Regions from separate parts of the Bacillus cereus group sp. RP37 genome, predicted to be linked through region 1. Evidence: riboswitches for the same ligand, from Rfam matches in the RefSeq annotation. Region 1 holds a riboswitch; the other holds the start of a gene.

Region 1 (11,707 bases):
CCAGTAAATCCTGGTCCAGCTGCGCCTTCTATTTTATATGTCGTACGCACTCTAATTTGATAATATTTCTTTCCATTCTCTACTTGCGTGTTCTCTAGTGTGTAATCATAGTCTTCTTTATATTCATTTTTAATATATGCTTTAGCTTTCTCAAAAGTAAATGTATCTTGAGTCTTTCCTGTTTCTACCTTTTTATTATTTTCTGTCGCCACTTTTTGAGTCTTGTCTGCTTCTACTTTTTTATTATTTTCTGTCGCTACTTTTTGAGTCTTGTCTGCTTCTACCTTTTTATCACTCTCTGTCGCTACCTTTTGATTTTTTTCTGCCTCTGTTTTTTGAGTCTTTTCTGTTGCTACCTTTTGGTTCGTTCCTGCATCAGTTTTTTGTGCCTTTGCTGCTGTTTCACTCTTTGTAGTTTTTTCTTCTTCACTAATTTTCGTAACTAATCCTACTGCTTTTTTATTATACTCTTCAAGGTTCTTGTTATTTTTTGTTTCTGAAACTAGCTTATTTAATGTCTCTTTCGCTTCTCCATAATTTTTCTTATTTATTAACTCTTCACTTTTCGTCAGTTGCTCGCTATACTTCTTTTTTTGTTCTAAAATGGCTAGTAATGCTGTTCGTTCTTCCTTGGCCTGCTTTATAAGCGTAGTATTTCCATCCTTCATGTTCTCTACTTTTTCAAATGACTGAATTGATTCTTCTATCTTTGTTTCTTCTTTTAACTTTACTGCTTCCATCATGATTTTCGTTTGTTCTGCAAGCACTATTGCATCTGAATCGTCTTTTTTCTCATCCAGCGCTCGTTCAAATGATGATAAAGCATTCTTATATTCTTTATTCGTTAACGCGGTCTTCCCTGCATCTATTTCTTTTTCAAAATCTCCATTACTACATCCTGCTAACATTAAAAATGTAATCCCAATTACCGTTAATAACTTCCTCAATGTTTCTCCCCCTATGTATTCCTAAAACAATAACGTCATATGTATAAAAGTCTGTGTAGTAATTAGACTGAAAGTAAATATGTACTACATTGTGTGTGGGAAAGGAAGTACATTTCATTTACTATCATTATTTAAAACTCCTAAATAGTTGGTAGTTGGTTTTCTTCTTTTAAGACAGAAAGGAATTTTAATAATGTGCGTAAAGCTCTCACCAGGCTCTTTACTACACACACTCTTATACACATAGAAAAACTCTTTTTCAATTTTATATATTCTCAGTTGATTGGATACGAACTCTAATTCGTAACATACCGAAAGACAAAAGAAAACAAACCGTAATATAAGTTACGATTTGTAACTCTTCTGTAACACAAATGTAACATAAGGTTTTTGAATATACAATAGTTTTTTTACATTATTTTCCCCAATCTACATTTTAAGGCGCTAATACAGTGCCAAAACGAGTTTCATCTCCACCTGCTATTGGACTATCATCCTTTGAATACTTTAGGAAATAGACCTCTTTTCTAAAGTACTCAAATTAATTACATAGATAACTCTTTTTTCACCCAAATATTACGAAGACCTTTAACCTTGTACTTTCACATTAAATATATAGCTAACTTTTTTGATATAACCACATTAAGAAAATAGGACGCACTTTGTCTTCCTTTTTGTTTTTATTGGTATCGAGTTCTTGTGCTAGATGCTTTTTTTATGCCAAATAAAATAAAAAATGCACCTCCAATTGTTAGACCGTGTCTAACAATTGGGGTGCACTTCAATACTTGAAGGATACCTTTTCTCTTTTATTATCTCTGCTGTTTTCTACCTAATACGAGTAATCCAAAACTCATCATTACAAGAAATGCTCCCATATATGGTTCCACAGGCATTTTCTTTCCTGTCTTCGGTAATTCTTTTTCAGGTTTTTCTGGATTTGGTGTTCCAGGCTTCTCTGGCTTCGTTGTTTCCGGTTTTTCTAGATTTGGTGTTCCAGGCTTCTCTGGATCCGTTGTTTCCGGTTTTTCTGGATTCGTTGTTCCAGGCTTCTCTGGATCCGTTGTTTCCGGTTTTTCTGGATTTGGTGTCCCAGGCTTCTCTGGATCCGTTGTTTCCGGTTTTTCTGGATTTGGTGTTTCAGGCTTTTCTGGATCCGTTGTTTCTGGTTTCCCTGGGCCTGGTGGTGCTAAAGAAGTCAATTTGTTTAATACTTCTAATTGAACTGAACTTATCATTCCCTTTGTAATTTCAAATGGAATTGGATGAGTTAATTTTTCATAACCTTTTGGTGCTTCTACTTCTACAAGTGTGTAGTGACCTACAGATAAGTCTGAGACTTTCGCTTTTCCTTCTTTATCTGTTGTTACTTTCGTTACTACTTTTCCTTTTTCGTCATGAACTTCAAACACTGCCCCTGATAATACATTCTTACTTTCAGCATCCATTTTTGTGATTTCTACATTCCCCGTATCTACCATTTCATTTTCTACAGTGAACGCTAGAGATTTTGTCATACCTTTTTTGATTTCGAATGATACTGGTTCTGTTAACTTTTTGTAACCTGGTAAGCTCTCTACTTCTACTAGCTTGTACTTTCCTACTGATAAATCTGCAACTGTTGCTTTTCCAGCTTTATCTGTCGTTACTTTCGTTACTACTTTGCCTTTTTCGTCTTGAACTTCAAAGACTACACCTGCTAATGGTGCCTTATTATCTTTATCTATTTTTGTGATTTCTACATTTCCCGTATCTACCATTTCATTTTCTATTTTTAATGATAGAACTTCTGTCATACCTTTTTTGATTTCAAACGATATTGGTTCTGTTAATTGTTTGTAACCTGGTAAGCTTTCTTTCTCTACTAATTTGTATTTTCCTACAGATAAGTCTGAGACTTTCACTTTTCCTTCTTTATCTGTCGTTATTTCGGTTACTACTTTGCCTTGCTCATCTTGTACTTCGAAGACTACGCCTGCTAATGCTTTTTGACTATCTTTATCTACTTTTGTAATTTCTACTGAGCCTTTGTCTAACTGTTCATTCTCTACTTTCAATGATAAGACTTTTGTCATACCTTTTTTAATTTCGAATGATACTGGCTCTGTTAATTTTTTGTAGCCTGGTAAATTCTCTACTTCTACTAGTTTGTAACTTCCTACAGATAGATCTGAAATTTTCGCTTTTCCTTCTTTATCTGTTTTTACTTTCGTTACTACTTTTCCTTTTTCATCTTGCACTTCGAATGTTACGCCTTCTAATAACGCGCCACTTTCTTTGTCTACTTTTATAATTTCTACTGAACCTTTATCTACTAATTCGTTCTCTACTTTTAGTGATAAAATTTCTGTCATACCTTTTGTAATTTCAAACGATACTGATTTCGCTAGTTTTTTATATCCTGGTAAGCTCTCTACCTCTACTAGCTTATATTTCCCTACTGATAAATCTGAAACGTTTGCTTTTCCTTCTTTATCTGTCGTTACTTTTGTTACTACTTTATCCTTTTCATCTTGCACTTCGAATGTTACGCCCGCTAATACTGCGCCACTTTCTTTATCCACTTTTGTAATCTCTACTGTTCCTTTATCTAACAGTTCGTTCTCTACTTTTAGTGATAAAACTTTCGTCATACCTTTTTTGATTTCAAACGATACTGGTTCTGTTAATTGTTTGTAACCTGGTAAGCTTTCTTTCTCTACTAATTTGTATTTTCCTACAGATAAATCTGCAATTGTTGCTTTTCCTTCTTTATCTGTTGTTACTGTCGTTACTACTTTTCCTTGCTCATCTTGTACTTCGAAGACTACGCCTGCTAATGCTTTTTGACTGTCTTTATCTACTTTTGTAATTTCTACGTTACCCTTATCTAACATTTCATTTTCTACTGTTAAAGCAAGAGATTTTGTCATACCTTTTTCAATTTGGAAAGTAATCGGATCTACTAATTGCTTATATCCTTTTGGTGCTTTCACTTCTACTAGCTTGTATGTGCCAACTGATAAATTAGTGACTTGTGCTTGTCCTTTTTTATCTGTCGTTATTTTAGCGACTACTTGTCCTGCTTCATCTTGAACATCAAATACTGCATCAGCTAAAGCATCTTTATTTTCTTTGTCTACTTTTTTAATTTCTACATTTCCTGTATCTACTAATTCATTTTCGACTGTTAGCTTTAATGCTGTTACTCTGCCTTTTTCAATTTCGAATGAAATTGGCTTTTCAAGTGGTTTGTATCCTGCTGGTGTTCCTACTTCCACCAACTCATACTTTCCAATAGATAACTCTGAAACGTTTGCTTTTCCTTCTTTATCTGTCGTTACTTTTCTTACTACTTTTCCTTTTGAATCACGTACTTCAAATACAACATCTTTTAATGGTGCTTTACTATCTTTATCTATTTTTATTATCTCTACATTTCCAGTATCCATCATTTCATTTTCTACTTTTAATGATAGTATCTTGGTCATGCCCTTTGTAATTTCAAATGATACTGGTTTTTCTAGCTTTTTATAACCTGGTAAACTTTCTATCTCTACTAATTCATACTTGCCTACAGGTAAATCTGCAACATTTGCTTTTCCTTCTTTATCTGTCGTTACTTTTTTAACTTCGTTACCTTTTTCATCTTGGACAACGAACGTTACTCCCGCTAGCGGTGCTTTATTATCTTTGTCTATCTTTGTTATCTCTACATTCCCCGTATCTACCATTTCATTTTCTATTTTTAATGATAAGATCTCGGTCATGCCTTTTGTAATTTCAAACGATACTGGCTCTGTTAATTTCTTATAGCCTGGTAAGCTTTCTTTTTCTACTAATTTGTACTTTCCTACTGATAAATCTGCAATTGTTGCTTTTCCATCTTTATCTGTTGTTACTTCTTTTACTACTTTATCTTTTTCATCTTGTACTTCGAAGACTACACCTTTTAATGCTTTCTGGCTGTCTTTATCTATTTTTGTAATTTCTACTGAACCTTTATCTAACTGTTCATTCTCTACTTTCAATGATAGGACTTCCGTCATACCTTTTGTAATTTCAAATGATACTGGTTCTTTTAGTTTCTTATAACCTGGTAAGCTTTTCGCCTCTACTAATTTGTACTTTCCTACTGAAAGATCTGAAACGTTTGCTTTTCCTTCTTTATCTGTTGTTACTTCTTTCACTACTTTATCTTTTTCATCTCGTACTTCGAAAACTACGCCTTTTAATGCTTTCTGGCTGTCTTTATCTACTTTTGTAATTTCTACTGAACCTTTATCTAACTGTTCATTCTCTACTTTCAATGATAGGACTTTCGTCATACCTTTTGTAATTTCAAACGATACTGGCTCTGTTAGTTTCTTGTAACCTGGTAAGCTTTTCGTCTCTACTAATTTGTACTTTCCTACTGAAAGATCTGAAACGTTTGCCATTCCTTCTTTATCCGTCGTTACTTTTTTTACTACTTCACCTTTCTCATCTTGAACTTCAAATTCGACACCCGCTAATACTGAACCGTTTTCTTTGTCCACCTTTGTAATTTCTACATTACCTTTGTCTGTCATTGCATTTTTTACTGTTATTGGGAATATGCCGTCCCCTGTTACATTTACTTCGAACTCTGTTTCTTTTAATTGGTATCCTTCAGGCGCTTTCGTTTCTTTTAACATATATTTCCCTGGCGCTAACGGTTTAGAGATTGCCTTACCATCTTTATCTGTAACAATATGCTCAACTACTACACTGTCTTTTACTATATCAAACTCTGCATTTGCTAATGGTTTTTCACCATTTTCCGAATCAATTTTCTTTAATTCAATTTGACCCTTTTGCAAAGTATTTTTGACTTCAATGGCTTTTGTTTCACCAGCTTGAAGTGTAACCTCTACTGGAATTGTTGATTTTTGATATCCTTCTGGCGCTACTGTTTCATAAATTTTATACGTCCCAGGAGCTAAAGTTTGAGGTACTGAAAAGCCGTTTTCGTCCGTTATCAGTTTTGCAACAACTTCATTTGCACTATTTCGAACTTCAAATTCGGCACCTTTTAACCCCTTGTTCGGATTCTCAGAATCTATTTTATGAATCGATACTGTACCGTCTTTTGGAGCTTCAGGCGGCGTAACAGTTACTTCTTTTGATGTTAATGTTTTATCATCAAAATGTAATTCCGCTTTATTAGGAATCTTCTTATCTACGTATGAAGATAAATCTGCATTGGCTTTAATTTTCGCCTTAATATTCAAGTTAATTACCTGGTCTTCATATGACTTATAGTCAAAATTCTCACCAAACGTAAATGTTACTTCACTTCTTTGTTTATCTATATTTAACGTTCCTTTAGAAGTAATATCTTGGCCATTTTGATCATACACTTTTGCCTCTAATACTTCTAAAACATCTTCTAAATCATCACTAATTACCATAGATGTGTATTTAGGAGGATCGTTTGGTATATGTATACCAACTTGGTATTGAATAGCTTGATCGATTTGTGTTAACTGCTGATTCTCTACAAGTTTATCTTTCTCATCAACTATATTTTTTTCAATGCTAGGTGGATTATTGTCACCTGAACCTGTTCCTCCCCCACCACTTACGAATACTTCTCCAACTTTTTCTTCAGTTACAATATTTTTACCTTCTAATTTCACAGTATTTTTATGAGGCTTTGCAGCAGGATTAGTAATCTTTGTTTTATATCTTAAAATATAACCTTTTGAACTGTCTGGAAACTCAATTGTAAATCCAGTTTTCATTGCATTAATTTTAATTTTAGATAAATCTGCTGGCTTAATATTTGTTGCTGCATAGCCATCTTCAAACACAGCCTCTTCTAATACTAAGCTATCTGTAATTAATTCATGTCCAGGTCCTAATGTGTCTGTTAATTTAAGATCTTGCATTTCTGTTCCAGTTGCATTTACATATACCGTCCAGTCTGCAATTGAAGGATCTTCCTGATTATAAGAACCCCATTTCATTAGATTATCTGTATTGGGCTGTGGCTTCGGTCTCTCTGTCGTATTATTTACACTTACTTCTTTATTTACGATTTGACCATCAACGTTAAATTCTAATGGGATTTTTTTAATACCATCATATGCTTCTAGACCAAAATAAAATTCTACGAATAAAGAACCTTTAATGTTATTCTTTCCTTCTACGTAATCACCCATAGTACATGTCAATAGACCCTTTTTCATCTCACATGTACCAACTGTTTTTCCTTCAGCATCTTTTAAAGGAAAACTCATATTCATAAGATCTTTTCTAAATTCTTTTGGCATATCAATTGTGAATTGATCACCACTTTTTATTTTTTCTTTAGCTGACCACTTCACTTCTACTTTCATGCCATCTGAGGCTTGATATGGTTCAGACGTTGTACCATCAGTACGGGAGATATTAATCTCGTCCACTGGATTTTTTATCACAGCGGCTTGAATAACTGGAGCCCACACATTTAGCACTGAAAATAATACTAGAAAAACTAATGAAACCATTGAAATATGCCTTTTAGTACTTTTCATTTGCATAATTCCCTCCTATTTTTTATATTTATATAACAAAAAAAGACCGTCCGGTTGCATCAAAAATGTGCAACCAGACGATCTTAGTAACCAATATGTATTACCGTAGACTCTAAGCTTTGCGGCCTATCCTTTCGAATAGTGTGCTAAAAATATTTTTTATTCTTTTTTTGTTTCATTTTCCTCTTAAACCAAATATTACTATACCGTCTGGACGGTTATAATTCAATACTCTATAAAATTGTTCTATTTTTCTAATAAAAAAAATAATTCACCACTACATTAAATAAGTAATGGTGAATTATTTTACATTATATAGTTTGTATATTCTATTTATATGAATTATAGATAAGAGCTTGAATTACTTTTTCTCTTAATTCGGGGCTTAATCTTCCAACCCCTAAATATTCCGAATACCATAATCCATCTGCTGCTAATCTAATAATTGTGGCACAAACTGAATCTATCTCATCATTTTCTATTTTATGTTGCAGTTGCTGAAATGATTGTTGTAACGGTTCAAGTAATTCAGGTTTTAGCATTAATGCTGCCATCATACTACTACCCAGCTCTTCTACTCTTCTCTCATTACTTAATCTTTCCTCTACAAAAGAACGTACCCACCTTCCTTTCTTCTCTAAGTCTTCCGCTACTTTATTGTGAATAGCGTCTTGATACTCCTCGGTCCCTTTGAGTATCATGCCCTCTATTAAAGCCTCTTTGTTTGAAAAGTGATACAACAATCCACCTTTACTTATCCCCGCCTCTTTTGCTACCGCTTCTAAGGTTAATTTAGCAACCCCTTTACATTGCACAATTTGAGAAGCAGCTTCTAAAATCTTTTGCCGTGTTATACTTGTACTCATTCCTTTTTAAAACCCCATTTCTACTAAATTTATATAAATACGTATCTTATTTTTAATATCGCTGAGTAATAATAAATATTTTCTTTATACAACAAAAGCTTCATTGCCTTTGAATTGTTCGTTACTTCTTCTATTAAAAATTTCCATATCATTCAATATGATAACATTAAATACACAAAGCTGACTATACATCTATACTTTATGTTTATTCCTAATATATCCATTAGTGAAATTTACTTCCTTCTTTTTACCTTATAAGACGGCGTTAATCCTTTCATCGTTGCATAAAAAAATGTTATTACTCTTGTTACATTGAGTAATAACATTTTTTTAAAGCTATTTAACAAGTTTGCTTCCAACTAGCATCCTTCACATCTTCACTAGTCGGCTTTCTAACTGATCCAACAAAACATTCCTCGCAAGCACCAAATACAATGAAATTTTTCTGTGCTTGCCTTAACGAAACTTCATTCGCTCCGCCTTCAAAGTCATGATCGTTAAACTGAACCTCATCATCTTCCCAATAACATATATTACAAATTTCATATGTACCTGGTGGTGGTTCTTCTTCTATTGTTTTATATCCGCAGCATGGACATGTATGTTTCATTTTGTCACTCCATTATCAACTTTTTCTCCCATATATTCCGACTCACAAAGAATGTAACAGCGCAAATCACAGTTATCCCCATGAAAAAATTATTAGAATCTTCATATGTAGTTGGAATCCCTACCGTTACGAAAACGATACTAAAAGCTAAAAGTAGATATAATAATAAAGATATAATATAGCTCAATTTAAATCGTAAAATGATACCTCTAAACAATAGCTCACCAAGAAGACATCCACCTAAAATAATAGGTACTCCGAAATACAATGTAAGGACTCCCATTTGCGAAGTAGATTGAATTACCTTTCCAATTATGTTCGGCGACGTCCCCTCATTAAAATTTTCTATCCTATCATATAAATCAAGTGCCGTTACTGAAATAAAAAAACTTAATATAGAAAATGAATACGGAATTAAAAATTTGCTCACTCTCATTCACCTCACTTTTTCCCTTCCCCATATATTATTCATTATTTTCACATGAAAAAATAGCCCGTCTTCTGCAAAAGACGAGCCATTCCACTTAATTCTCACTTATTCTCTTCTTATACCAATCCTGCATTCTCTCCGCATCTTCTACTCTCGTATGCTCTAATTTATACTCCGATGATGCGTTAGAGAACTTATACGTACATAAATTTGCTCGGCGCTGGAAATATGATTGTGTCTTTTCCATTGATTGGACGTGTCTTCTTCTAACAAGTCCTGTATATTTTCCCACGCTACGATATACAAGCGTGATTTGCTCTCCATTTACACTGTAACCATTTGTTTTAAATGTTGCGTACCCAAGTGTAAAGATGAGGATTGCGAGCGGTAGTAATGCCCACATGATGTAGTGCTTTTCAAAGTATATACTTATCCCAGTAAGCGGGATTGCTAGCATTGCGAAAAAGATGAAACTATCAATGAGATAGCGGCGTAATGCTGTTTTTGGTAATGAAATAATATTTGTATTCAGTTCGTATGGTAATTGTAAATGCGCGAGTAACTGTTGTACGCGATCTTTTCGAATGATAGGATGCAGCGTAACTTTTTCTTTTTCGTCACCCATTCCCTTACTTTGAATCACTTCTACTTGCACAGCACAATAGCCGAATGGCTGACGTAACATACTTTCTTTTATCGTAATACCTTGAATACGATGTAATTTTAGTACAAGCTCTTTCTTTTCAAGCAAACCTTGCGAAATGCGGACTTCGTCATTCCTTCGATTCACTGTGAAATCTCCATGTTTTAGCGCATAACCGATTGTCGATATAATCCACGAAAGGACGATCAAAATGGCTACCATGAAAATCCAGCCATATATATCATGTTCCATTACATACGACTTTACGCCATTCTCTATCCATTTTGGAATGTACTCATCTACTTGGTGGTACACGAAAAAGATTAATGAGAATAATAGTCCAAACTGACCAGATGTAACAGATGCTAATAAAATTTCTTTCCAAGTTAATTTGTATTCTGTCGCTTGTTTTTCTTCTGTAACGATTTCTTTTTCGACTACTTTTTCTGATGTATCTTCTGCTTTCACTTCTGGAGTTGGCTCATTTAGCATTGCAATAAGCTCTGTTGCCTCTTCTACTGTAATACCAGCTAAGCTAACTTCTGCATCATCGCCTCCGCCAGCTGTTTCAATCTGAATTCTCTTTAAACCGAGCATTTGATATAACACGTTAGAACTTGTGTTAATCGTTTGAACACGTTCTTTATTTAAATAGCTCTCCTTCTTCACAAAGAGCCCTTGTTTCACATGCAATACGTTATTTTCAACCCAATATGTTGTGTAATACCATTTTTCAAACGCTGAAAAGACAGTGAGTAAACCGAATCCAGCGGGAATTAAATACCAAAATGGAAACTTTCCATTTAAACTAAACATGAAAATAATGAGTGGTATAAAGTCTGTTATTTTTAATTCTAATAACATCGTGATTGGATGCTGCCTCTTATACATCCTCATCACTCACTTTCGCTAATTCTGCGATTTTCGTTTTCAACATTTCAGCTTCATACATCGTTAAGCCTGGGATGCTGTGAGAAGTTGCCGCCGTTGAAATGTGTAATTCTGCTAAGCCATATTTTCTCATAATCGGCCCTTGTTCAATCGTCACGTGTTGTACACGAATCATCGGCACTAATACGCGCTTTACGACGAAAAGACCGTGCTGAATTTCAAGCTCTTCTTCATTTAATTGATAACTGTAATAACGTTGACGTAGTTTCGGGAATAAGAAGTACGAAAATGGTGCGAACGCAACTGTTAGCCCAATCATCACATACAAAATCCACGCCCACCAATCAAACTTTATCATGAGGAAAAGGTAAGCTAAAATAACGAGGATACCAATCCCTTCTTCAATGACAGCACGAACTTTCCACACCTTGACCATGTCAGGGTGAATTTCATTCTTCAATGGATCCATGTAACCACTCCAAATCTAGTAATCTAATATATGAATACTCTCAAATTATATTTTACATAACTTTACAGGGAATTGAAATTCAATCTTCTTTCTTCTCGGGAATAAAATATCCGAACCAAAGTAGCCAAATGAAACCGATTAGCTTCATCCAACTTCCATCCGCTTGAAAAGCTTCTATCATGCCTGGAATTTTATACACTCCAATGAACCCAAGAAAACCGAGCCACCAGTTTTTTTGCATTTTCACTTTTATTCCTCCTTCATTACGTTTTTCACATTTTGAATCCAAATTTCTTTATACTTTAACTGGAATCCCATCAGCATGTAATTACT
Region 2 (5,714 bases), 660 kb from region 1:
AGATGGGAAATTAAAGGAGTAGACGCTGGTGCTGGAAATGGTAATGTCGTAAGTATTGCAAAGCAGGCAGCAGACGAATTGAATACAGTTGCGGTAATTACTGGAAAAGAAGATGTTGTTACAGATGGAGAGCGAACTATTCTTATTCAAAATGGTCACCCTATTTTAACGAAAGTTACAGGTACTGGTTGTTTACTAACTTCTGTAATAGGAGCATTTGTAGCGATAGAAAAGGATTATGTAAAGGCAGCGGTAGCCGCATTAACATTTTATGGTGTAGCTGCGGAACTAGCAGCTGCCAAGACAGTGGAAAAGGGACCGGGTAGTTTCCAAATTGAATTTTTAAATCAGTTAGCGAATACCACTTCAGGTGATATTGAGAAGTATGGGAAGATTGAGATTATATAGTAAGGAGGGGAACTAGATGTCGCGGATTACAAAGGCTGAAATGTCTAGGTTATTATCAGTATATTTTATTATGGGAAGTAACAATTGTACGAAGGAGCCACTACGAGTATTGAGAGATGCACTTGAAGGCGGTATAACAATTTTTCAATTTCGTGAAAAGGGGGAAGGCGCTTTAACGGGAGAGAAACGCATTTGTTTCGCAAAAGAACTACAAGCAATTTGTAAGGAGTACGGTGTACCATTCATCGTAAATGATGATGTGGAACTAGCTCTCGAGTTAGATGCAGATGGCGTGCATGTTGGACAAGATGATGAAGGAATTACTTCTGTTCGTGAAAAAATGGGGGATAAAATTGTTGGTGTATCTACACATACAATTGAAGAAGCACGTTGGGCAATTGAAAACGGAGCTGATTATTTAGGTGTTGGCCCTATTTTCCCAACGAGTACGAAAAAAGATACGAAAGCTGTGCAAGGAACGAAATGTTTAGCTCATTTTAGAGAGCAAGGAATTACAATACCGATCGTCGGAATTGGTGGTATTACAATTGAAAATACAGCTTCAGTTATAGAAGCAGGTGCGGACGGTGTTTCCGTTATTTCCGCGATTAGTTTAGCAGAATCTGCGTATGAAAGTACGAAGAAGCTAGTAGAGGAAGTAAGTAACAGTTTGTAGAAGAAGGCTATGTAGTATTAAAAGGCTACATAGCTTTTTATTTTTTTCTGATATTGATATTTAGAAAAAGGGAGATGATTGTTTGAAACGTAAACAGTTTGTAGAGTTGCAAAATGAATTATTTCGTTTATTCGAACAAGGAGACTTTGATGTTATTTATAGATACATAGATAAAGCGAAAAGAGAGTTCCCTGAAAGGATGGATAAAACTAGCTTTTGGGAAGCGTGTGTACTTTCGATAGAAGGGAAGTATGAAGAAGCAATTGTTAGTTTAAATGAAGCTTTAGAAAAGGGGATTTGGTGGAATCCACATACACTTATGCAGGATGAAGATTTAAAGGAATTACGAGAGAATGAAGCTTTTAAAATGATAGTGAAAAAGTGTGAAGAAATCTTTAAGAAACAGCAGCTAACAGCCGACCCGAAATTATTTACTTATGGAAATGAAGAGGCGAAGACAGGACTATTTTCTTTACATTGGAGAGGATCAAACATAAATGATTTTGCACCGTATTGGTATGGAGAAGAAATATTACGTGAGTATATGTTAGGTTTTTCTCAATCCTCACAAGTACATGGAATGAATTCTTATAGCTGGGATAATCATGATATAGCTATAAAAGATATTATGAAAAGTTTTAATGATTTTATGGGTAAATATGACTTGGAAGACACCATCCTTGCGGGAGCTTCTCAAGGGGGGAATATAGCGATAGAGTTAGCGTTAAAGAATATGTTAGAGACTCAAAAATTTATTGCAGCTATACCCGCTATTCGAGATGTTGAGGCAATTGAAAGTATAGTCGTATCAAATGATATAACGAATGTAGAAGGATATATTGTTACGGGAGATAAAGATCCGTTTTACGAAAACACGCTTCAATTAATGTCGATGTTCGAGAAATATAATGTGAACTGTAAATTAATTGTGAGAGAAGGTTTGGGTCATCTTTTCCCAGCGGACTTCACACAAATATTAAAGAACATAATGGCAGAATGGACAGTTAAAAATATTTAAACAAACGTTTGATTAAAAAAGCACAAACCCTTTAAAACTTTGGGTTTGTGCTTGTTCTTTAAAACATAATTGAAATTAAGAGCATTCCAATTCCGATAGAAGTGAATGTTGCGATTAGGCCTGGAATCATAAAGCTATGATTTAAAACATATTTACCAATGCCAGTTGTACCAGTGCGATCAAAGTTAATGGCAGCAACGATTGTTCCATAGTTTGGAATGAAGAAGTATCCATTTACTGCAGGGAACATCGCGATTAGTAGTGCTGGTGGAATACCGAGTGATAATCCAAGAGGCATTAAAGCGCGTACTGTTGCTGCTTGACTATATAGTAAAATAGATAGAATGAATAATGCGATGGCAAATAGCCATGGTGCACTTGTTACTAGGTGCTGAATTGATCCTTGAATCATATTTAAGTTTCCGTTAAAGAAAGTATCTCCCATCCAAGCGATCCCGAAAATAGCAACAACTGCTGTTGCCCCCGCTTTAAAGACGTTACCAGACACGATGCTTTCTACATTTGGTTTACAGAAAATAATAATAAGAGCTGCGATCGTTAACATAACCATTTCAATTGTGTTTGGCATGGAAAGACGGGCTAACTTCCCATCAACTATCCATCCTGGACGAAGTGCTTCAAATGAACCGAGAAGTACGACAAGAAAAGTTCCTACTAGGAAAAGGATAACTGATAATTTAGCTCCTTTTACACCAACAAATTCTTTTTTCTCTTCAATCTTAGGAATCATTCCTTCTTTTAATCGTTTTAAGTATTCAGGGTCTTCATTTAATTCTTTCCCCATTTTGCTAGCAACAAATGCAGCTACCATACAAGCGATGAAAGTAGAAGGGATACTTACTTTTAAAATATCTAATAAAGTGATTTTATAGTCAGCTAGCATTGCTAAAAGTGCAACTGTTGCAGCTGATATAGGACTAGCTGTAATTGCTTGTTGGGAAGCGATTACGGCAATTGACATTGGTCGTTCCGGTCTAATACCAGATTCGCGAGAGACTTCTGCGATAACAGGAAGTACAGAATAAGCAACGTGACCAGTTCCTGCGCAGAGTGTAAATAAATAAGTAACAATTGGAGCAAAGAATGTAATGCGCTTTGGATTTTTTCGTAATGCTTTCTCAGCCAGATGAACAAGGTAGTCCATTCCTCCAGCGGCTTGCAGTGCACCGGCAGCTGTAATTACTGCTAAAATCATAAGCATTACATCAATAGGCGGAGCTGTAGGTTGTAAGTGGAAGACGAAAACAAGTATTGCCATACCAACGCCACCCATTACTCCTAGACCAACTCCGCCTAGGCGTGCGCCAATAAAAATGCAGAGTAGTAACGTAAGAAATTGTAGCCAAAACATGATAAACTACCTCCGAAATTCATTAGTTAAGATATATTCGAATAATTTAATTTAAATGAAAATTAAAATAAATACTCAAAACAATCCTTGTGTTATATACATTTTTTATTATATAACACAAGAAATGTAACATTCACGTAGTTTGTTAAATTATTTCGAAAAAATAATACATTAAAACTTTACATTTGCATCTCTAAATAGGTAGACATTTTAATTTTTATGTTGTAATCTTTTGTAGAGAATAATTTAATTCTCATAGAACTCCCATATCGTTCAACTCGTTCAGCGAGAAAGGCAAACTGATGGAAACATTAGGACGCAAAACTGCAGGAGCTAAGGCCGAAAGGCTACGCTAGCCAGTTACCGGACGGATAGGGTTGGTCTTGACCAATGCTCTTTTCATTGGTCTTTTTTTTATTTGTAAACAAATGAGAACTGTTATCAGTTGCTGGTAAGGTTTATATTTTAATAGTTTTCCTTTATATTAAGTTAATTAAGAAAGGTGATGTTGATGAAAAAATATTGGCACAAGCTATCATTTCTTCAAAAGAATGTATTGTTAACTGTGTTAGTTATTTTGACGCTTGTTGGTACTATGGGAGCGTTAAGTTTTAACATGTTTCAAAATAGCATGATGTCTATATTTGAAAGGCATTCTTTTGAAACAGGAGATACGGTATTACATAAATTAGACGAAGAAATAGTGAGAGATGTTACAAAAGATCCAGTGGCACAAAGAGAAAAGAGAGAGAAGTTAACAGAGAAATTAGATGAAGCAACGGAAGAGTTGAATAGTGTTGGACAAACCTATATTGTTGGAGCAAAAGAAAATGAAAAAGGTGAATTACTAATCGTTGATTTGTCTACAGGGTTAGCAAATGTTGTTGAAGTAAGGCCGGGAGAATATTATAAACAACCAGATCTTTGGATGAAAGCATATGATAAAGTAATGAGCACGAAAAAAGCAAATATGACAGAAGTATATGAAGACGCATTAGGAACGTGGGTAACGATATTAGAGCCAATTAAAGATGGAGAAGATAATATTGTGGCACTTGTTGCAGCTGATGTAGATGCCTCTATTGTTCCTAGTACAAAGGAAAAGTTCATTATACAAGGTTTAATGTTTATTTGCATTTCTGTTTTAATTGCAACTTTTATTCAATTCTTAATTGTACGTAACGCACTTGCTCCATTGCGAGATTTACGTGAAGGATTGCGCAAAGTCGGTGAAGGTGATTTAAGTATTAAATTAGAGGAAAGGCCAGATGATATAGGTATTATTAATGCGTATTTTAATAGTACCATCGAGAAGTTTAAAGGAATTATAGATAAAGTGAAGCAGACAGCAGAACAGGTTTCCTCATCTTCACAAGAATTGTCAGTGAGTACGAAAGAGAATAGCATGGCAGTCCAAGGAATCGTAAGTTCTATGGTTGAGTTAAGAGCTGGCGCTCAGTCACAAGAAACTTCAGGACCAAAGTATTTAGGTATTGTATATGAAATGGAAGATAAGATGGAAGAGATAAATAATGCTGCAAAACAAATGGCGAAAGAGTCTGAAGGTATGGAGCATCAATCGGTAAAAGGAAATGGTGTTATTGAACAGACGATTAATCAAATGAACATAATACAAAATGCAGTACAAGATTTATCTTCTACTATTTATTCTTTGGAAACAAGATCAAAAGAAATTAGTGATATTGTAACAGTAATTACCGGTATTTCAAATCAAACCAATTCGCTAGCTTTAAATGCTTTTATTGAAGCTTCACGTGCTGAGGAAACCGGAAATGGATTTGTCGTTGTTGCAGATGAAGTGCGTAAATTAGCAGAGCAGACGGAAGTATCAGCAAAAGATATAGCGAAATTAATAGGGGAAACACAAGTTGAAACGGAAGAAGCTGTTGTTTCAATGCAAAATACTTTAAAAGAAGTAGAATCTGGAATGAAACTTGTTGAAAGTAGTGGTGCTTTCTTTGGGGAAATTTCAAAATCAGCACAATCTGTTACAAATCAAGTTAGAGTTGTTTCTAGCAATTCAAGTGATATATTGCAAAATAGCCAAAATATTGTTCGTGTTGTAAATGAACTATCGCTTATCGCAAATACGTATGCGAATAGTAGTAGTAATGTTGAAGAAAGTATGAAAGAACAGGAAATGTCTGTACAAGATATTGCTGAATTAGCCAGTTCTTTAAGCTGGCTTTCACAGGAGTTACAAGAGTTAATTGGGGAAT

The links. Region 1 has a riboswitch for cyclic di-GMP ahead of QCI44_RS22720 (SpaA isopeptide-forming pilin-related protein). Riboswitches for the same ligand answer to the same signal wherever they lie in the genome.
Positions count from the first base shown of each region.
Region 2: linked by a shared signal. The riboswitch ahead of QCI44_RS26155 (methyl-accepting chemotaxis protein) and the one ahead of QCI44_RS22720 (SpaA isopeptide-forming pilin-related protein) in region 1 are both predicted to bind cyclic di-GMP.

Region 1 is NZ_JARVHP010000001.1:4,302,321-4,314,027, forward strand. It holds gene QCI44_RS22715 (hypothetical protein) at 1-947, opposite strand, end outside; gene QCI44_RS22720 (SpaA isopeptide-forming pilin-related protein) at 1,760-7,471, opposite strand; cyclic di-GMP riboswitch class I at 7,531-7,623, opposite strand; gene QCI44_RS22725 (TetR/AcrR family transcriptional regulator) at 7,795-8,331, opposite strand; gene QCI44_RS22730 (CPCC family cysteine-rich protein) at 8,672-8,941, opposite strand; gene QCI44_RS22735 (hypothetical protein) at 8,946-9,371, opposite strand; gene QCI44_RS22740 (PH domain-containing protein) at 9,466-10,905, opposite strand; gene QCI44_RS22745 (PH domain-containing protein) at 10,898-11,374, opposite strand; gene QCI44_RS22750 (hypothetical protein) at 11,454-11,621, opposite strand; gene QCI44_RS22755 (TetR/AcrR family transcriptional regulator) at 11,624-11,707, opposite strand, start outside.
Region 2 is NZ_JARVHP010000001.1:4,966,927-4,972,640, reverse strand. It holds gene thiM (hydroxyethylthiazole kinase) at 1-408, shown strand, start outside; gene thiE (thiamine phosphate synthase) at 425-1,084, shown strand; gene QCI44_RS26165 (alpha/beta hydrolase) at 1,167-2,102, shown strand; gene QCI44_RS26160 (anaerobic C4-dicarboxylate transporter family protein) at 2,161-3,474, opposite strand; cyclic di-GMP riboswitch class I at 3,758-3,842, shown strand; gene QCI44_RS26155 (methyl-accepting chemotaxis protein) at 3,986-5,714, shown strand, end outside.